3 regions of the Bacillus sp. Medicinal_06 genome follow, and region 3 is predicted to be linked to each of the others. Evidence: riboswitches for the same ligand, from Rfam matches in the RefSeq annotation. Region 3 holds a riboswitch; each other region holds the start of a gene.
The links. A riboswitch is a leader RNA that binds a small molecule or an ion and turns the genes downstream of it on or off. The one in region 3 is predicted to bind S-adenosylmethionine.

Region 1: it holds a riboswitch for S-adenosylmethionine, as region 3 does, so the genes downstream of both, AC1M36_RS02310 (hypothetical protein) here and AC1M36_RS06835 (bifunctional homocysteine S-methyltransferase/methylenetetrahydrofolate reductase) in region 3, are expected to answer to the same signal.
Region 2: it holds a riboswitch for S-adenosylmethionine, as region 3 does, so the genes downstream of both, AC1M36_RS20745 (bifunctional O-acetylhomoserine aminocarboxypropyltransferase/cysteine synthase) here and AC1M36_RS06835 (bifunctional homocysteine S-methyltransferase/methylenetetrahydrofolate reductase) in region 3, are expected to answer to the same signal.

What each region holds. Positions count from the first base shown of each region.
Region 1 is NZ_JBWYHD010000001.1:434,950-440,548, forward strand. Features, by position in the region: gene AC1M36_RS02295 (short-chain fatty acid transporter) at 1-1,282, shown strand, start outside; partial or broken gene AC1M36_RS02300 (group-specific protein) at 1,346-1,699, opposite strand; gene AC1M36_RS02305 (NAD(P)H-dependent oxidoreductase) at 1,687-2,271, opposite strand; gene AC1M36_RS02310 (hypothetical protein) at 2,554-2,814, opposite strand; SAM riboswitch class I at 2,917-3,015, opposite strand; gene AC1M36_RS02315 (hypothetical protein) at 3,138-3,329, shown strand; gene AC1M36_RS02320 (YwiC-like family protein) at 3,364-4,086, opposite strand; gene AC1M36_RS02325 (ECF transporter S component) at 4,303-5,022, opposite strand; gene AC1M36_RS02330 (ABC transporter ATP-binding protein) at 4,995-5,599, opposite strand, start outside.
Region 2 is NZ_JBWYHD010000009.1:77,591-83,189, reverse strand. Features, by position in the region: gene AC1M36_RS20765 (FMN-dependent NADH-azoreductase) at 1-511, shown strand, start outside; gene yeiL (transcriptional regulator YeiL) at 589-1,263, opposite strand; gene AC1M36_RS20755 (YjjG family noncanonical pyrimidine nucleotidase) at 1,383-2,069, shown strand; gene AC1M36_RS20750 (hypothetical protein) at 2,303-2,932, shown strand; SAM riboswitch class I at 3,060-3,165, shown strand; gene AC1M36_RS20745 (bifunctional O-acetylhomoserine aminocarboxypropyltransferase/cysteine synthase) at 3,257-4,555, shown strand; gene metA (homoserine O-acetyltransferase MetA) at 4,539-5,444, shown strand; gene AC1M36_RS20735 (homoserine dehydrogenase) at 5,589-5,599, shown strand, end outside.
Region 3 is NZ_JBWYHD010000002.1:623,518-629,116, reverse strand. Features, by position in the region: gene metH (methionine synthase) at 1-1,768, opposite strand, end outside; gene AC1M36_RS06835 (bifunctional homocysteine S-methyltransferase/methylenetetrahydrofolate reductase) at 1,768-3,600, opposite strand; SAM riboswitch class I at 3,671-3,781, opposite strand; SAM riboswitch class I at 3,984-4,096, shown strand; gene AC1M36_RS06830 (methionine biosynthesis PLP-dependent protein) at 4,175-5,287, shown strand; gene metC (cystathionine beta-lyase) at 5,284-5,599, shown strand, end outside.

The DNA.
Region 1 (5,599 bases), on a different contig from region 3:
TTTATCTTGTCTATTAACAATTTTTGTTATCTTCTTTGGCATGTTTGCGACGCACCAATCACCTGTAGAAATGATTGCTCATTGGGGAAATGGAATTTGGGGACTTTTAGCCTTCGCCATGCAAATGGCACTTGTACTTGTTACAGGTTCTGTATTAGCTAACGCTCCACTCATTCGCAAAGGCTTAGCAAAAGCTGCACAACTGCCAAAAACAAGCGGACAAGGTATTATCGCTATTTCTATTGTTAGTTTACTTGGTGCATACATAAACTGGGGATTCGGCATTGTAGTGTCTGTTTTATATGCAAAGGAAGTTGCAAAACACATACAAAATTTAGATTATCGACTTGCCATCGCTTCTTCTTATTCCGGATTTCTTATTTGGCACGCGGGACTTTCCGCCTCTATACCGCTTACTTTAGCATCTGGCGGCGAAACATTAATTAAAACAACTGCTGGAAGTATAAAGGAAGCAATCCCTATAACAGAAACGTTATTTTCACCATATGCGCTCGTTCCTGTACTTATATTTTTAGTAACGATGCCACTTATAAATAAGGCGATGCATCCGGATGAAAATCATACGATTACAGTGGATCCTAGCGTATTTCAAGAAGAAGCTGCTGCTCAAGAAGTAGAGACCCAGACATTTGCTGAGAAAATGGAAAATAGCATTTGGATAACGGTATGTGTTGGACTATTAGGTCTTATTTATATTGTTCATTATTTTAGTACGAAAGGTTTTAACCTGACACTTGATATCGTTATTTTTATACTGTTAATTGCTGGCCTTATTTTTCACCGTACTCCGATTCAATATATTCGCGCCTTCTCAGATTCGACGAAAAGCGCTTCTGGCATTCTACTCCAATTTCCATTTTACGCAGGAATTATGGGAATGATGATTGGAGCAAACAGCGAAGGTCTTTCACTTGGAGGAGCAATTTCTAATTTCTTTATTAGCATTTCGAATCAAACCACTTTCCCTCTATTCACGTTTTTAAGTGCAGGAATTGTAAACATTTTCGTACCATCTGGAGGCGGTCAATGGGCTGTACAAGCTCCTATCATGATCCCAGCTGGCGCAGAACTTGGTGTACCTGCTGCGAAAACCGCGATGGCAATTGCTTGGGGAGATGCTTGGACGAACTTAATACAGCCTTTCTGGGCATTACCTGCATTAGCAATCGCCGGTTTAGGTGCACGCGACATTATGGGATTTTGTGTTATTAATCTCCTTTATGCTGGCGTAGTAATTGGTTTATGTTTCCTTATCATTTAAATCGAAGCAATGTAAAAAAGCTAGTTTTATACTAGCTTTTTTACATAATAACTATAGTGATAATCATTCGTTTTCTATGCATCTAATTACATTTCCCCATTCTTCACATGAAAGATTTAACCTTTTATATGTAAATAACGTCGTACAAATGTTTTCAATCATTGATGGATTATTTCGTAAAAAATCCTATCTTAATACTCTCGGTATATCATACATTTTATACTCCTTACTTTCCTGGATAATCCCATCAACTTCTCTTTCACAAATTCCCCTTACTAAATAATCTGCTCTTAATTCTTCGCATACCTTTTTAAACGCTTCATTATGATGTTTCAATTGAAGTAAACAAACGATATACGTACGAAACAAATCATCATTCCGATTACAACATCTCATTATATTTTCTACTTCACCCATAATTTTTTAGCCTTTTCCTGTATTTCTAAAAGCCACTTTTCACGTTTTGTTTCCTTACTTGTTTTTACAGACTGAAAAGCAGAACGTTTTATTTGACGTATACCGCAAAATCGTAAAATCCCCTTTTTCATAATCACCCAATCAGCAGAGCGATATAAGAGTGCCACGTACCATAACGGTGAATCTAAAGTATTAATAACCCACGCTGTTTTCCCTATAAGCAATCCTTTCGGCATTACCCCTTCATATTTATATGCAAACCCAGCAACAAAAACGCGATCAATAAATCCTTTTAAAATAGCAGGCATGCCCCACCACCATGTTGGATAAATAAAAATAAAAGAGTCTGCTTCTTTGACCAAATTTCTATATCTCTCAGTTTCTTCTTCATATACTAAATCCCGTCTTCTCTTATCTTCATTAAAAATAAGCACTGGATTAAATTGTTCCTTATAAAGGTCAAGCAATGTAACAGAATGATGCGTCTCTTGAAGTCCTTTTTGCACATGTTCTAAAATGGATGCATTGAAACTAGATGGATTGGGATGTGCATATATGATGAGTATATTCATCTCCAAACAACACCTTTCCTTATATTCCCTTTTGACTCCCAACGGTTTGCATGATATTCTAATACATGTCAAGTGGCAAGCCCATTTGACAAACCAACTGACACCTACTCGGCGGAGGTGTCTCTTTTCGTTTCTAGCCGAATGAAATGCCTCTTTCAGGGCATATTCAACTTTTGACACTACACACTCAACACCATTCCCTTGTATCAGGCTGCTTCTGCAGTCTTTTACTCTACATACAATTTGAATTTTTAGATAAATTATAACATAAAAAAAGAGAGCTTAGCTCCCTTTTCTCGCCTTATAGTATACCCCTCTTTCAGCATAGTGGTATTCATCATTAGCTAAAGTAATTTTCCCATCCAGTTTCAATTCGTCTAATAACCTTGATAAATAAAATTGGTGTAACATTTTTTTCGTGAATTTTCCTTCATGATGCGAAACGATATGTTCTTGAATATCTAATAGTGATATGGGTTTATCTTGTTCCATCATATATTCATATACTGCATTACGCAGCTTTACGTATTTTTCAAGTGTCACAGTACAATTGCAACCCCTTTCTTCTTATGTTGTTGTTTTTGGAAGAGGTTTTTTTACAATAAAAAAACCTCTTCGATAAGAAGAAGTTACGTATATATCTTCGTCTTATCTCCCAGAACAAATATGTTCTGCTGGAATTAGCACCTGCATCGCGGTTGCTGGGTTTCATCGGGCCAGTCCCTCCACCTCTCTGGATAAGAAAATATTCACTTTATATCTTACTATAGCTATTTTTATTATAATTGTCAAACAACATACAATAAGTTATATTTTCTTTCCTAACGCCCATACTAAAATTGTATGTAAAAAAGGAGGAATTTATGATGGATAAAAATGCCCGCGGATACGTTCAAGATTCATTCCATTCATTGCAAGAAGCAAAGAATTGTTTAGAACATGCATTACAAACAGTCGAAAAGAGCGATAATCGGGAGCGAATCGAACAATCCCTACAAGCTGTGGAAGATGCGTTACAAAAATGTAATCAAACGGTTAATATTTTAGAACAAAAATAAATATTGCCCACCTCTTTAAGAGATGAGCAATATCTCAAATGGCATACGACAACAGTATTGCCGTCACAATTAAAAAATATACAGAATTAACGATTTCTAAAACTCCAACTTTTAATATAGATATTTTTTTACCATACAATACGATTGCACGAACTAGGCTCGGTATAAATACAAGAGACAGCCATGGATTTACTACGAAAGAAGCGATGATTAAGAAAATATGATATCCCCATGAAACATAACGATAAGTAGGATTATTCTTTTCACGTATCATTGTTTTCACATAAAATGTACTACCTAAGAAATAAAGGAAAGAAACAGCCGCAATCCACCATGCCGTCCCATCAATTGTCTTCATCGAAAAATAATAACTAATCAAACCACCAATGCAAAAAACAAGTATGGCACAAATATCATTTGTTAATGCTCGTTCCTTTTTTTGACGGGCAAAGTATATATTTACGATAAAGAGTGGAATCATCGTAACCGCGAACAAAAGAATTCTCCATTCATATAGTAAAGATACAATCCCGAAAACACATGCAATAACAAAATAAATAATTGCTGCATGTAAAAATTCTTTTTTTCGTGTTTGCTTCATGTACATTAAAAATGGATACGTTGCTAAATAGATAAATAACCAAGCGATAAAGAGTGGAATATGGTAAACTGTATGTTTACCAAGTAGAACACTAAGTAGAAATGGAATCAGCAGCATTCCCCATGCGCCATGCTGCTTTGGAACAACTAGCTTCATGAATATTACATCTCCTCTTTGAAAACCTTTCTCATTTCCTATTATATAAAAAGTTCCATCCGAAAGTTGAATATATTAAAACAATTTTTTGACATTTTCCAAACCAAAGTATCATTATAAAAAAATGCTTCTCACCAATGGTAAGAAGCATGAAAGAGGCAAACGAATATGTAAGTCGCGATCCTACGTTATATTCTTATGCTTTATGATATATGCTTATGCTTTGTTTCCTTGATATACTAGCTCGTTATCATCTAAAATCCCATATTTCTTTTTAAATCTCATAAGAATTCGGATCCATGATGAGCTAAACAAAACAAGAAAAATTACATTTGAAAGTGCATGAGCGAAATCAAAGTAAAAACTTGCAGCGTAGTATGCCATAAAGTCTTTCCATGTTAATCCTTCTAAAAAGCCAAGTATCCCCCACAAATTCATAATCCAGCCAAAAACAAAACCGGCTATGAACCCATAGATGACTCTTCCCCATAACTTTCTCATAATAAATGTATTTCGTAGCAAACCAGCTGTAAAACCTATCATTCCCCAAGAAAACATTTGCCAAGGTGTCCAAGGCCCTTGTCCTAAAAATATATTAGATACAAGTGCTGCCGTTGCGCCAATAATAAAACCTGTCTCACTTCCAAAAACAATTGCAGATACAATAATAATAAAAGAAGTTGGTTGTACACTCGGCATAAGAGAAAATGGTACACGACTCACTGCTGCTATGGCTGCTAAAACAGCTACAATAACGATTTCACGTGAAACAAATGCTTTCCTTTCAAATCGTATATAAAAAGGTAACATAATAATGAACAATAAAAATAAACTACACCAAATAAAATATTCATCTGTTACAAAGGAAGTAAACAGAAGTGTACTTATTATAAGAAGAAAAATAAGCGTTATGAGAGCAACATATCGTTTGGACACACTTGATACACATCCTCCCATGTTAATGCATAAGGTAATTGCTTGCGAATAAAACGATTAATAGATGTTGTATAAAAGAAATTATCACTAAAGAATTTCTTTGGCGCATCATCCATAATAACTTTCCCATCAAATAACATCATGCAATGATCCACATATTTCGCTGCAAATTCAATGTCATGTGTGGCCATCACAATTGTTGTTCCTTCCTTTTGTAACGCTTGAAACAGTTCGCCTAATCTTTCCTTTTTCTCTGGATCCAGCCCTTTTGTTGGTTCATCTAATAATAATAATTGGGGCTTAGATAACAAGGCTGTGCATAGTGCGATTAACTGTTGTTCTCCCCCGCTACAATCATGTGGATGACGATTGCGAATGGAATACAGCCAAAATCGGTTTAACATCTCTTCCGCAATTTCTTTCCCTCTATCACCATATAATTCATTTGCTCTTTCAAACACTTCATCCCACACCGTCTCAAATGTAAAATGATAATAGGGATGTTGTGATACAAATCCGATTTTTTCAAATCGTTCCTTGGACTTCATTTTATGAATTTCCGTTCCGTTCCACCGCA
Region 2 (5,599 bases), on a different contig from region 3:
GGTAGAACTTGATTTATATAATGAAGAGTTGCCATATGTAGGCGTAGATATGATTAATGGTACATTTAAAGCTGGTAAAGGGTTTGACTTAACAGCAGAAGAAGCAAAAGCAGTAGCTGTTGCGGATAAATATTTAGATCAATTCCTTGCAGCTGACAAAGTGGTATTTGGTTTCCCATTATGGAACTTAACAATTCCAGCTGTACTACACACATATATTGATTACCTAAATCGTGCTGGAAAAACATTTAAATATACACCAGAAGGTCCGGTAGGTCTTATCGGTGATAAGAAAATTGCACTATTAAATGCACGCGGTGGTGTATATTCTGAAGGACCAGCAGCTGGCGTAGAAATGGCTGTTAAATATGTAGCAAGCATGATGGGCTTCTTCGGTGCAACAAATATGGAAACAGTGATCATTGAAGGTCATAATCAATTCCCAGATAAAGCAGAAGCAATTATTGCAGAAGGCCTTGAAAAAGCTGCTAAAGTAGCAAGTACATTTTAATTAAAAATATAATCGTCACTCAAACATGACAAGTACCCTTGCAGTATCAACGTTTTTAAGACGTTGGTGCTGCTTTTTTATTTTCGTTTGAGCTCATCTGCTAACTGTTTTAATTGCTCTCTACCCTGTATCAAATACATTCTTCCTTCTTTTTTTAACCAATTTTGCTGACAAAACTGCTTTAATACATATAAGAGATGACGATAACTAACGTTTAAGTATTCAGAGGCCTCTGTATGCTTTTCGAGATAACAATTGTTTTGCTCAGTTAACAGAATAAAAGCTGCTAATCGATTTTCTAAAGGGTAGTTATAGCTTCTTGCATATTGTTCAGTTCGAGTAAGTGTTTTTTCTCCAATAAATTTGCATAGCTGTTGTAAGAAGTATGCGTCTTGTAATAAGAGATGATGACAATCTTTTAGAGGAAGAGCTAGACAGATACATGATTCCATAGCTTCGATACCTTTTGTTATAGATTCGACTCCAATTAATCCTAATTCTCCAATAATTGACGGTGCTTTTACAAAGTCAATTAAGGAAATTCTCCCATTTTGATGGCTCATATATATTTTTGCTTTTCCAGAGATTAAGTAATAGAGATAAGGAAAGTCTTCTCCTTCGTTACAAATGGTTTCTTTCTTTTGAAACGAATGAATTTCTATATATGGAAAAATATCAAATGAGAAGAACGTTTGAAAATTGAAGCGTTGTACATAACTATAAATTTCATCTGAATTTTTTTCGATTTTCATTTTTTCACCTCTCATTTAGTATGAGATATCTCCTATTCTTTTTACAAGTGGGAGTGATACGATTTATTTGAGAATAAAAGAAAAAATGTGTTTTTATAGTGGAAAGGGAGAGAAACAACATGAAGAAATATCAAACATTACTATTTGATGTAGACGATACCTTATTAGATTTTAAAGCAGCTGAAAGAACGGCGTTACATTTACTTTTTGAGGAACAAAAAATCCCTTTAACTGATGAAATTACAGCACATTATAAAAGAATAAACCAAGGTCTGTGGAAATCCTTTGAGGAAGGAAAAATGGACCGAGATGAGGTAGTAAATACTCGATTTTCAATTTTATTTAAGGAGTACGGTCAGGAAGTTGATGGACCTTTGTTTGAACAGAATTATCGTAGTTATTTAGAAGAAGGGAATCAGCTTATTCAAGGAGCCTTTGAACTAATACAAGATCTCCAAAGCGAATATGATTTATATATTGTTACAAACGGTGTTTCCAAAACGCAAGATAAACGCCTGCGTAATTCGGGATTACATTCATTCTTTAAGGATATTTTTGTTTCAGAAGACACTGGTCATCAAAAGCCAATGAAGGAATACTTCGATTATGTTTTTGCACGAATTTCTAATTTCTCTGTGGAGAAAGGATTAATTATCGGTGATTCATTAAGTGCAGATATTAAAGGTGGGCAGTTAGCAGGATTAGACACATGTTGGTTTAATCCTGCTAAGAAGCCGAATCATATTGGAATTATTCCGACTTATGAAATACAAAGTCTTAATGAGCTTTATCAAATTTTACAATAATTACGATCTTCTTAGATTAAAACATGGTGTTATCCCTTTAAAGATTCTAAGGAAATTGGGAGAGTGTCTTGTGCAATAAGCCAAAGGAATAGAGGGAAATGAATTGGTTAAGGTATAGCTGTTATTGTAGAATAGTGAAAACTCGCGTTATGTACGTGAGTTTTTTTTCATATGAATGAATATAAGACTTATTGTGATTTTATAGTAAAATTTACCATGAGGGAGGGAGAGGTTTGGGTGTTTTTATTTATACTGCTTTAGCAGCATGTACCTGTATATTAATTATTTCGTTAATTTTGCAAAGGCAATTTCCGTATAAAAAATATGATGTTGTTTTGTCTACTATAATGATTGGAACGGGTATAGCCCTTATGCTTTATGGTGTTTATGGCGTTGAGATTTCGATTGGTAGAAATTTATGGTATATAGGGGTGTTCACAGTAATCGGGGCTGTAATGGGTACCTTTATAAATTTAGCTATAAAAATTGGAAGAAAACAAGATAGGTATAAATTCCATGTTGTTGGTCACATGATAGGCTTTTTAGCATGTGCCGTACAAGTCATAACTTATTTTTATCGAGAATATCGGTGGACTTCCTTTCATGTAGAACAGTTTTCTATTTTTATTATGGTTATGGTATCTATACTATTTGTTTGTATCGCAGTGTTTCTTCATCGAATTTTTTTTATGTGCGCTGCAATTTTTCCAAGTTTATATGCAATGATATACTTATCTATTCCTTTGATGATTGTTAGTAATAGCTTGCTTATAATAGCCGCTTTACTCATGACGATAGAGTATGAAAAGAAAAAACGTATAAGTAAACGTGTAGAATATTTTAGGGGGAAAGGTCAATTATAATAATAATTTTAATATAACTTTAATTTTCTGAATAAACAATAAAACAGTTAATAAAATCTTTTGTAAACATTCAGAAAAATAATTGACATTAGGAAATGATTGCTATAAAATCAACGGTAATTGCATAGTCTTATCAAGAAAAGGTGGAGGGACAGGCCCTATGAAACCTTGGCAACAGCCGTATCACGGAATTGTGCCAAATCCTGCAGGTAATAAACCCTGAGAGATAAGAAAGAGACTTTAGAGCGTGTTTTCAAACTGCTTCTTTCTTGTTAGGGAAAGAAGCAGTTTTTTTATTTTCTATAAAAGAAAGGAGAAAGAGAAATGGGAGAATCATGGGGAAAAGGAACCATTTGTGTACAGGGTGGTTATACACCAAAAAATGGTGAACCACGTGTTTTACCACTCTATCAAAGTACGACGTACAAATACGATACGTCTGATGATTTAGCGGCACTCTTTAATTTAGAGGCAGAAGGCTATATTTATACGCGTATTGGGAATCCGACACTAGCAGCATTTGAACAAAAGTTATCCGATTTAGAAGGCGGCGTTGGAGCTGTTGCGACAGCCTCTGGTCAAGCGGCCATTATGCTTGCTGTTCTAAATATTTGTAGTAGTGGTGATCATTTACTTTGTTCTTCAACCGTTTATGGGGGAACATTTAACTTATTTGGGATAAGTCTACGTAAATTAGGAATTGATGTTACATTCTTTAATCCAAATTTAGCTGCTGATGAGATTGTGGCACTTGCAAATGACAAAACAAAGCTAATTTATGCAGAATCGCTTGGAAATCCAGCGATGAATGTTTTAAATTTTAAAGAGTTTTCAGCAGCGGCAAAAGAACTAGAAGTACCTTTTATCGTGGACAATACTTTGGCGACACCATATTTGTGCCAAGCGTTTGAACATGGGGCAAATATCATTGTTCATTCTACAACAAAATATATTGATGGCCATGCAAGTTCATTAGGTGGGATTGTTATTGATGGTGGAAATTTTGATTGGACAAATGGAAAATATCCAGAGCTTGTCGAACCAGATCCAAGTTATCACGGTGTAAGTTATGTGCAGAACTTTGGGCAGGCAGCATATATTGTGAAAGCTCGTGTTCAACTATTAAGAGACTATGGAAACTGTATGAGCCCATTCAATGCGTATATTAGCAATATTGGTTTAGAAACATTGCATTTACGAATGGAGCGTCATAGTGAAAATGCTCTTGCAGTTGCGAAGTGGCTTGCTAATCATGATCGTATTGAATGGGTGAATTATCCGGGATTAGAAAGTAACGAAAATTATCTACTAGCACAAAAGTATTTAGCAAAAGGTGCAAGTGGTGTTTTAACATTTGGAATTAAAGGAGGATTAGAATCTGCGAAAGAATTTATTGCAAATGTGAAGTTAGCAACACTTGTAACACATGTAGCAGATGCGAGAACATGTGTGATTCATCCTTCTAGTACAACGCATAGACAGTTAAATGAAGAAGAACAGCGTTTAGCAGGTGTTACATCTGATTTAATTCGCCTATCAGTCGGTATAGAAGATGTTTCTGATATTATTGCGGACCTAGAGGAAGCATTAGTTGGAGGCAAAGCACATGCCGATCATTGTTGATAAGGATTTACCAGCTCGTAAAGTATTGCAAAAAGAGAATATTTTTGTCATGACAAAAGAACGAGCTGAAACACAAGATATACGTGCTTTAAAAATTGCAATTTTGAACTTAATGCCAACAAAACAAGAAACAGAAGCGCAATTGCTCAGATTACTCGGTAATACACCACTCCAATTATACGTGCATTTGCTCCATATGGAGTCTCATGTATCCCGTAATGTAGCGCAAGATCATTTAACAAGTTTTTATAAAACGTTTCGCGATATCGAGGGAGAAAAATTTGATGGTCTCATTATTACAGGAGCGCCGGTTGAAACACTTCCTTTTGAAGAGGTAGATTATTGGGAAGAACTTGGGCGTATTATGGAATATTCAAAAACAAATGTAACATCTACTCTGCATATTTGTTGGGGGGCGCAAGCGGGTTTGCATTATCACTATGGAATTCCAAAATATCCGCTTAAAGAAAAGATGTTTGGTGTATTTGAACATGAAGTGCATGAACAGCATGTGAAATTATTGCAAGGGTTTGATGAACTCTTCTTTGCACCTCATTCTCGCCATACAGAAGTACGTAGAGCTGATATTGAAAAGGTACCAGAACTAACGTTACTAGCAACATCAGAAGAAGCGGGTGTTCACCTTATTATGGGGCAAGAGGGAAGGCAGGTTTTTGTTCTTGGTCATAGTGAATATAGCTGTAATACGTTAAAAGAGGAATATGAACGCGATAAACAAAAAGGGCTAGAGATTAAGGTTCCAAAAAACTATTTTAAACATAATAACCCAGCTGAAAAGCCACTCATAAGATGGCGAAGTCATGGAAATTTATTATTTTCAAATTGGTTAAATTATTATGTATATCAAGAAACCCCTTATATTTTGTAAGATGATCATCATATAACACGTGGCAACGCTTTCTTTGTAAGGATTATCTTATATTTTTCTAAATGTTCAAAATACATTGTTTTTCAGAATTTTACCTTATATAATGGCATCTAAATACAATTCTTTAGAGGGGTGGACAGTATCATGAATGAAAT
Region 3 (5,599 bases):
ATAATAGTGCATCTGCGAGTCCCTTTTCCTCTTCTGGAATGGATGCATAGCGTTCTAGTTTTTCAGTATTCACAATCGCATAATCAAGTCCAGCCTTTGTTGCATGATATAAAAAAACTGAGTTTAGCACTTCTCGACCAGCTGGTGGTAAGCCAAACGATATATTACTTACACCTAAAATCGTTAAACATTCTGGCAGTGCTTCTTTAATAAGACGAATTCCTTCAATCGTTGCTGCTGCAGATCCAATATATTCTTCATCACCAGTTCCTACTGGGAAAACGAGCGCATCGAAAATAATATCCGATGGACGTATACCGTATTTCTTCGTTAATAACTCGTAACTTCTTTTTGCGATTTCTAACTTTCTTTCTGCATTAACTGCCATGCCCTCTTCATCAATTGTCCCAACTACAATTGCCGCACCATATTTCCGGAGAAGCGGCGTCACTTTCTCAAATCGCTCTTCTCCGTTTTCTAAATTAATAGAGTTAATGACACCCTTCCCTTGTATGTACGTGAGAGCTTTCGCCATTACATTCTCATCCGTTGAATCTATCATAATGGGAACTTTTAATACTTTCGTTACTTCTGCCAAAAATCCCCCCATATCTTCCACTTCGTCACGATCTGGATCCGCCATACAAATATCAATAATGTGAGCATTTTTCTTCACTTGCGCCCTTGCAATCTCAGCAGCCTCTTCAAAATTCCCTTCAGCAATTAATCGTTTAAACTTTCTTGACCCAATAACATTTGTTCTCTCACCAACGAATAACGGCCTCATAGAATCATCATATTGCAATGCTTCTAAACCACTAATCCCATGACCTTCTCGCTCATGATTTTCACGTGGCTTGAGAGACTCAAGTGAAGCTTTTATCGCTCGTATATGATCAGGTGTCGTCCCGCAGCAACCACCGATAATATTAATCCAGCCTTCTTCAGCAAACTGCTTCACCTTTTCTGCAAGTGAAGTTGGTGACTCATGATAATGTCCATCCTCGTCTGGAAGACCGGCATTTGGATAACAAGAAGTATAACACTCTGAGAGATCCGACAAAGAACGAATATGTTCTCGCATAAATTCTGGCCCTGTCGCACAGTTTAATCCGACAGATAATGGTTTCATATGCTCAACTGATAAATAAAACGCCTCGATTGTTTGCCCCGCTAACGTTGTCCCCATCGGCTCAATCGTTCCTGAAATCATAAGCGGAACCGTACGATTCGCTTCCATAAATGCTTGCTGAATTCCTAAATACGCCGCTTTCACGTTACGCATATCTTGGCTCGTCTCTACAAGCAATACATCAACGCCACCCCGTAATAATCCACGCGCTTGTCTAGTATAAGCTTCAATTAATTCTTCAAATGTTACACCACCTGTTACACTAATCGCTTTTGTCGTTGGCCCCATCGCACCTGCTACATATACTTCTTTACAGCTCTCACTTACAGCTTGTTTTGCTAAAAACGCCGCCCGTTCATTTAACTCTTCATCTAAATGAGCTAGCTCATAATCATGTAATACGATATTCGTAGCACCAAACGTATTTGTTTCAATAATATCCGCACCAGCTTCAATATAAGCTTTATGGATACCTAAAATAACATCTGGTCTTGTTTTTACTAAGTATTCATTACAACCTTCATATTCTTCTCCACCAAAATCTTCTGCGGTTAAATCCTCCTGCTGAATCATCGTCCCCATCGCACCATCTAATATTAAAATATCATGTTTTAATCTCTCTTCTATCGGTCTCATCAGTTGATTCCCTCTTTCGCTTCTTGCTTTTCTTTCACATACTTAACGAGATTCTCTGTAATTTCATATTTTAAAAATGGTGTAATGAGATAAATACCGTTAAAGTATTTCATCGCAGCATCAATTAACTCTTGTGAAATGCGAATCCCTTCTTCAATTGCCAATTCTTGCGTATCATGTCCATCCATTCGTTGTCTTACTTCTTCAGGTAGTGTAATGCCTGGCACCTCAAAATGGAGAAAGTCAGCATTTCGCTTACTTACTAAAGGCATAATCCCAATAAAAATCGGCTGTTCTAAGTGATTTGTCGCCTCGTATACTTCTTCAATTAAATCTACATCGTAAATAGGCTGTGTTAAGAAATACTCTGCACCAGCTGCAACTTTTCTCTCCATCCTCTTCACCGCTGCTTTTAAATGCCTCACATGCGGGTTAAAAGCTCCTCCAACAGAGAATCTTGTCGCAGAACCAATCGATTTCCCTAAAATAGAACGTCCAACATTCATTTCCTTAATCATTTTAATTAATTCAATAGAAGATAAATCATATACAGACGTCGCTCCTGGAAAATCACCAACACGAGCTGGATCACCTGTTAAAGCTAACACTTCTTCCATTCCTAAAGCTGATAAACCAAGTAAATGGGATTGTAAGCCAATCACATTATGGTCACGGCACGTTAAATGCGTCAGCACTGGAATATCGTGCTTCGTTAATAATGCCCCCATTGCCATATTTGAAATGCGCGGAGATGCTAACGAGTTATCTGCTAATGTAATCGCATCTGCTCCCGCTCTTTTCAATGCCCTTGCCCCTTCAAAAAAACGTTGCGTATCCAATGTTTTTGGGGGATCTAGTTCAACAACAACTGTTGTTTGCTTCTTCGCTTTTTCCGCAAGAGTAACATGGGTGCTAGCACGTTTTGTTTGCATAGGAACCACTTGTTGTCTTGGAGCGATTTGTTTTTCTGTAACAGGCGTTACATTCGCAATCGCACGCTTCATCGCTTCAATATGTGCTGGCGTTGTACCACAACATCCCCCTAACAAACGAATACCTTGTTCAATAAATTTCGGTGTCATCTCTTCAAAATAAGCAGGACTTCCTTCATATACGTAACGTCCTTCTACATAGTTTGGAAGGCCTGCATTTGGATAAGCTGACAAATAACCATTTTTCGGAATCGATATCATTTTAAAAGCTTCCGTCATATGAAGCGGTCCTAACTGACAGTTTAAACCGACTACATTTGCACCGTAATCTAAAAGCTGTTTTAATATTTCATTTACATCATTCCCATTTTGAGTTGTGCCTGCTTCATGAAGAGCTAACTGTGCAATAATTGGAATATCTGTTTGTTTTCGCAGTACTTTCACCGCATGTAGCAATTCGAATTCATCATAAAATGTTTCTAATAATAATCCATCAATCTTTTCTTCTAATAATGCCTCGGCCTGCTCAAGTAACATAAATTCCCGTTCCATATCAGTCGTTGTAACGGCTCCAATATGCTTCATACCACCAATCGTCCCTAAAATAGCATTCTTGTCTGTCACGGCTGCTTTTGCAAGCTTTACTGCTGCTTTATTAATTTTGGTAACCTGATTTTCTAAACCATACATGCGCAATTTTGCTTCATTTGCACCATATGTATTTGTTTGAATAATATCTGCACCGGCAGCTACATATTGTTTATGAATAGATATAATTAAATCTGGATCTGATAGATTTAATTCTTCAAAACTACTTTGCAAACCATGAGAATGTAATAATGTACCAACTGCTCCATCACCGATAATAATTCCTTTTGATAATAAATCTAGAATTTTCACTTGTCTCCCTCTTTTCTATCAATATAAAAACCCCCTCTTCACCTTGAAGAGGGGGACATCATCAATCCTCCTCTTATCATGCAAAACAAATTGTTCTGCAGGTATTAGCACCGTTTCAAACATTTCGTTTGAAGGTTGCCGGGTTTCATAGGGCCTTTCCCTCCACCGCTCTCAATAAGAGTTTATCTTAATTATTAATTTATTTTTTAAAAGGAAATACGTGTACCTTTTAACAATCTTTATTAATTTTCTAATAAACTTATCATGGGACAAACTAAAAGTCAATGAAATTAGCAGGAAGATAAAAAATATTTAAAATAAAGTTGCAATTCAATTATCTTTTGTTGTAAAGTTAAAATCATAATAAAATTTCATACAAATTATTCTTATCTAGAGAGGTAGAGGGACTGGCCCTATGACACCTCAGCAACCATTAACATGTTCGTTAATAAGGTGCTAATTCCAGCAAATTGTGAAAAGATTTGACAGATAAGGAGAAGACTATATTCGCATGAAAGCCTTCTTCTTAGAAGGCTTTTTTTATTTTTTATTTTTTATCAAGGAGGAATTTAACATGTCAACAATCGAAACAAAACTAGCTCAAATCGGGAATCGAAGCGAAACGACTACAGGAACGGTTAATCCCCCTGTTTACTTTTCAACAGCTTATCGTCATGAAGGAATCGGAAAATCAACAGGTTTCGACTATTCACGAACTGGAAACCCAACACGCGGCCTTTTAGAACGCGCAATTGCTGATTTAGAAGAAGCGGAACAAGGATATGCCTGTAGTTCGGGAATGGCAGCGATTCTTCTTGTTCTGTCTTTATTCCGGTCTGGAGATGAACTTATCGTATCAGAAGACTTATATGGGGGAACCTATCGTTTATTTTCAGAACATGAAGAAAAATGGAATATTCGATGTAGATACGTAAATACACAATCTATAAAACAAATAGAACAAGCCATTACTTCTCAAACGAAAGCTATTTTTATAGAAACTCCAACCAATCCATTAATGCAAGTTACTGATATCGCAGCTGTCGCAACTGTTGCCAAACGGCACGGAGTCCTTCTTATTGTAGATAATACATTCTACACTCCCTATATACAACAACCATTAACAGAAGGAGCAGACATTGTTCTTCATAGCGCCACAAAATATTTAGGTGGTCATAATGATGTATTAAGCGGACTTGTCGTTGCAAAAGGCCAAGCGCTTTGTGAAGAACTTGCCCACTATCACAACGCTTCTGGTGCTGTATTAAGTCCATTTGATTCATGGTTATTAATTCGCGGGATGAAAACATTAGCTCTTCGTATGAAACAGCATGAAGAAAATGCAAAGAACATCGTTTCTTATTTAAACGCGGAAGATGGTGTAACCGATGTTTTTTATCCGGGAAGAGGTGGCATGATTTCATTTCGTCTTCGCGATGAAAAATGGATAAATCCTTTCTTACAATCTTTATCTTTAATTACCTTTGCAGAAAGCCTTGGCGGAGTTGAAAGTTTAATGACATATCCAGCAACACAAACACATGCAGATATTCCAGAAGAAGTTCGTACAGCACGCGGCGTATGTAATCGTCTCCTCCGCTTCTCTGTTGGTATTGAAAATGGTGATGATTTAATTCAAGACTTAAAGCAGGCTATTAAACATGTAAAAGAAGGTGTGAGAATATGAGTTATTCTTTAGATACACTCTTACTTCATAACCACTATAAACATGATTCACAAACAGGCGCGGTTAACGTCCCCATCTATAATACATCAACATTTCATCAATTTGATGTAGATACATTTGGTAAATACGACTATAGTCGCTCTGGAAATCCAACACGTGAAGCACTTGAGGACATAATTGCTTTATTAGAAGGAGGAACAAAAGGGTTTGCCTTTGCATCTGGAATTGCAGCGATTTCTACTGCCTTCCTCCTTCTCTCACAAGGCGATCATGTTCTCATTTCAGAAGATGTATATGGAGGAACGTATCGTA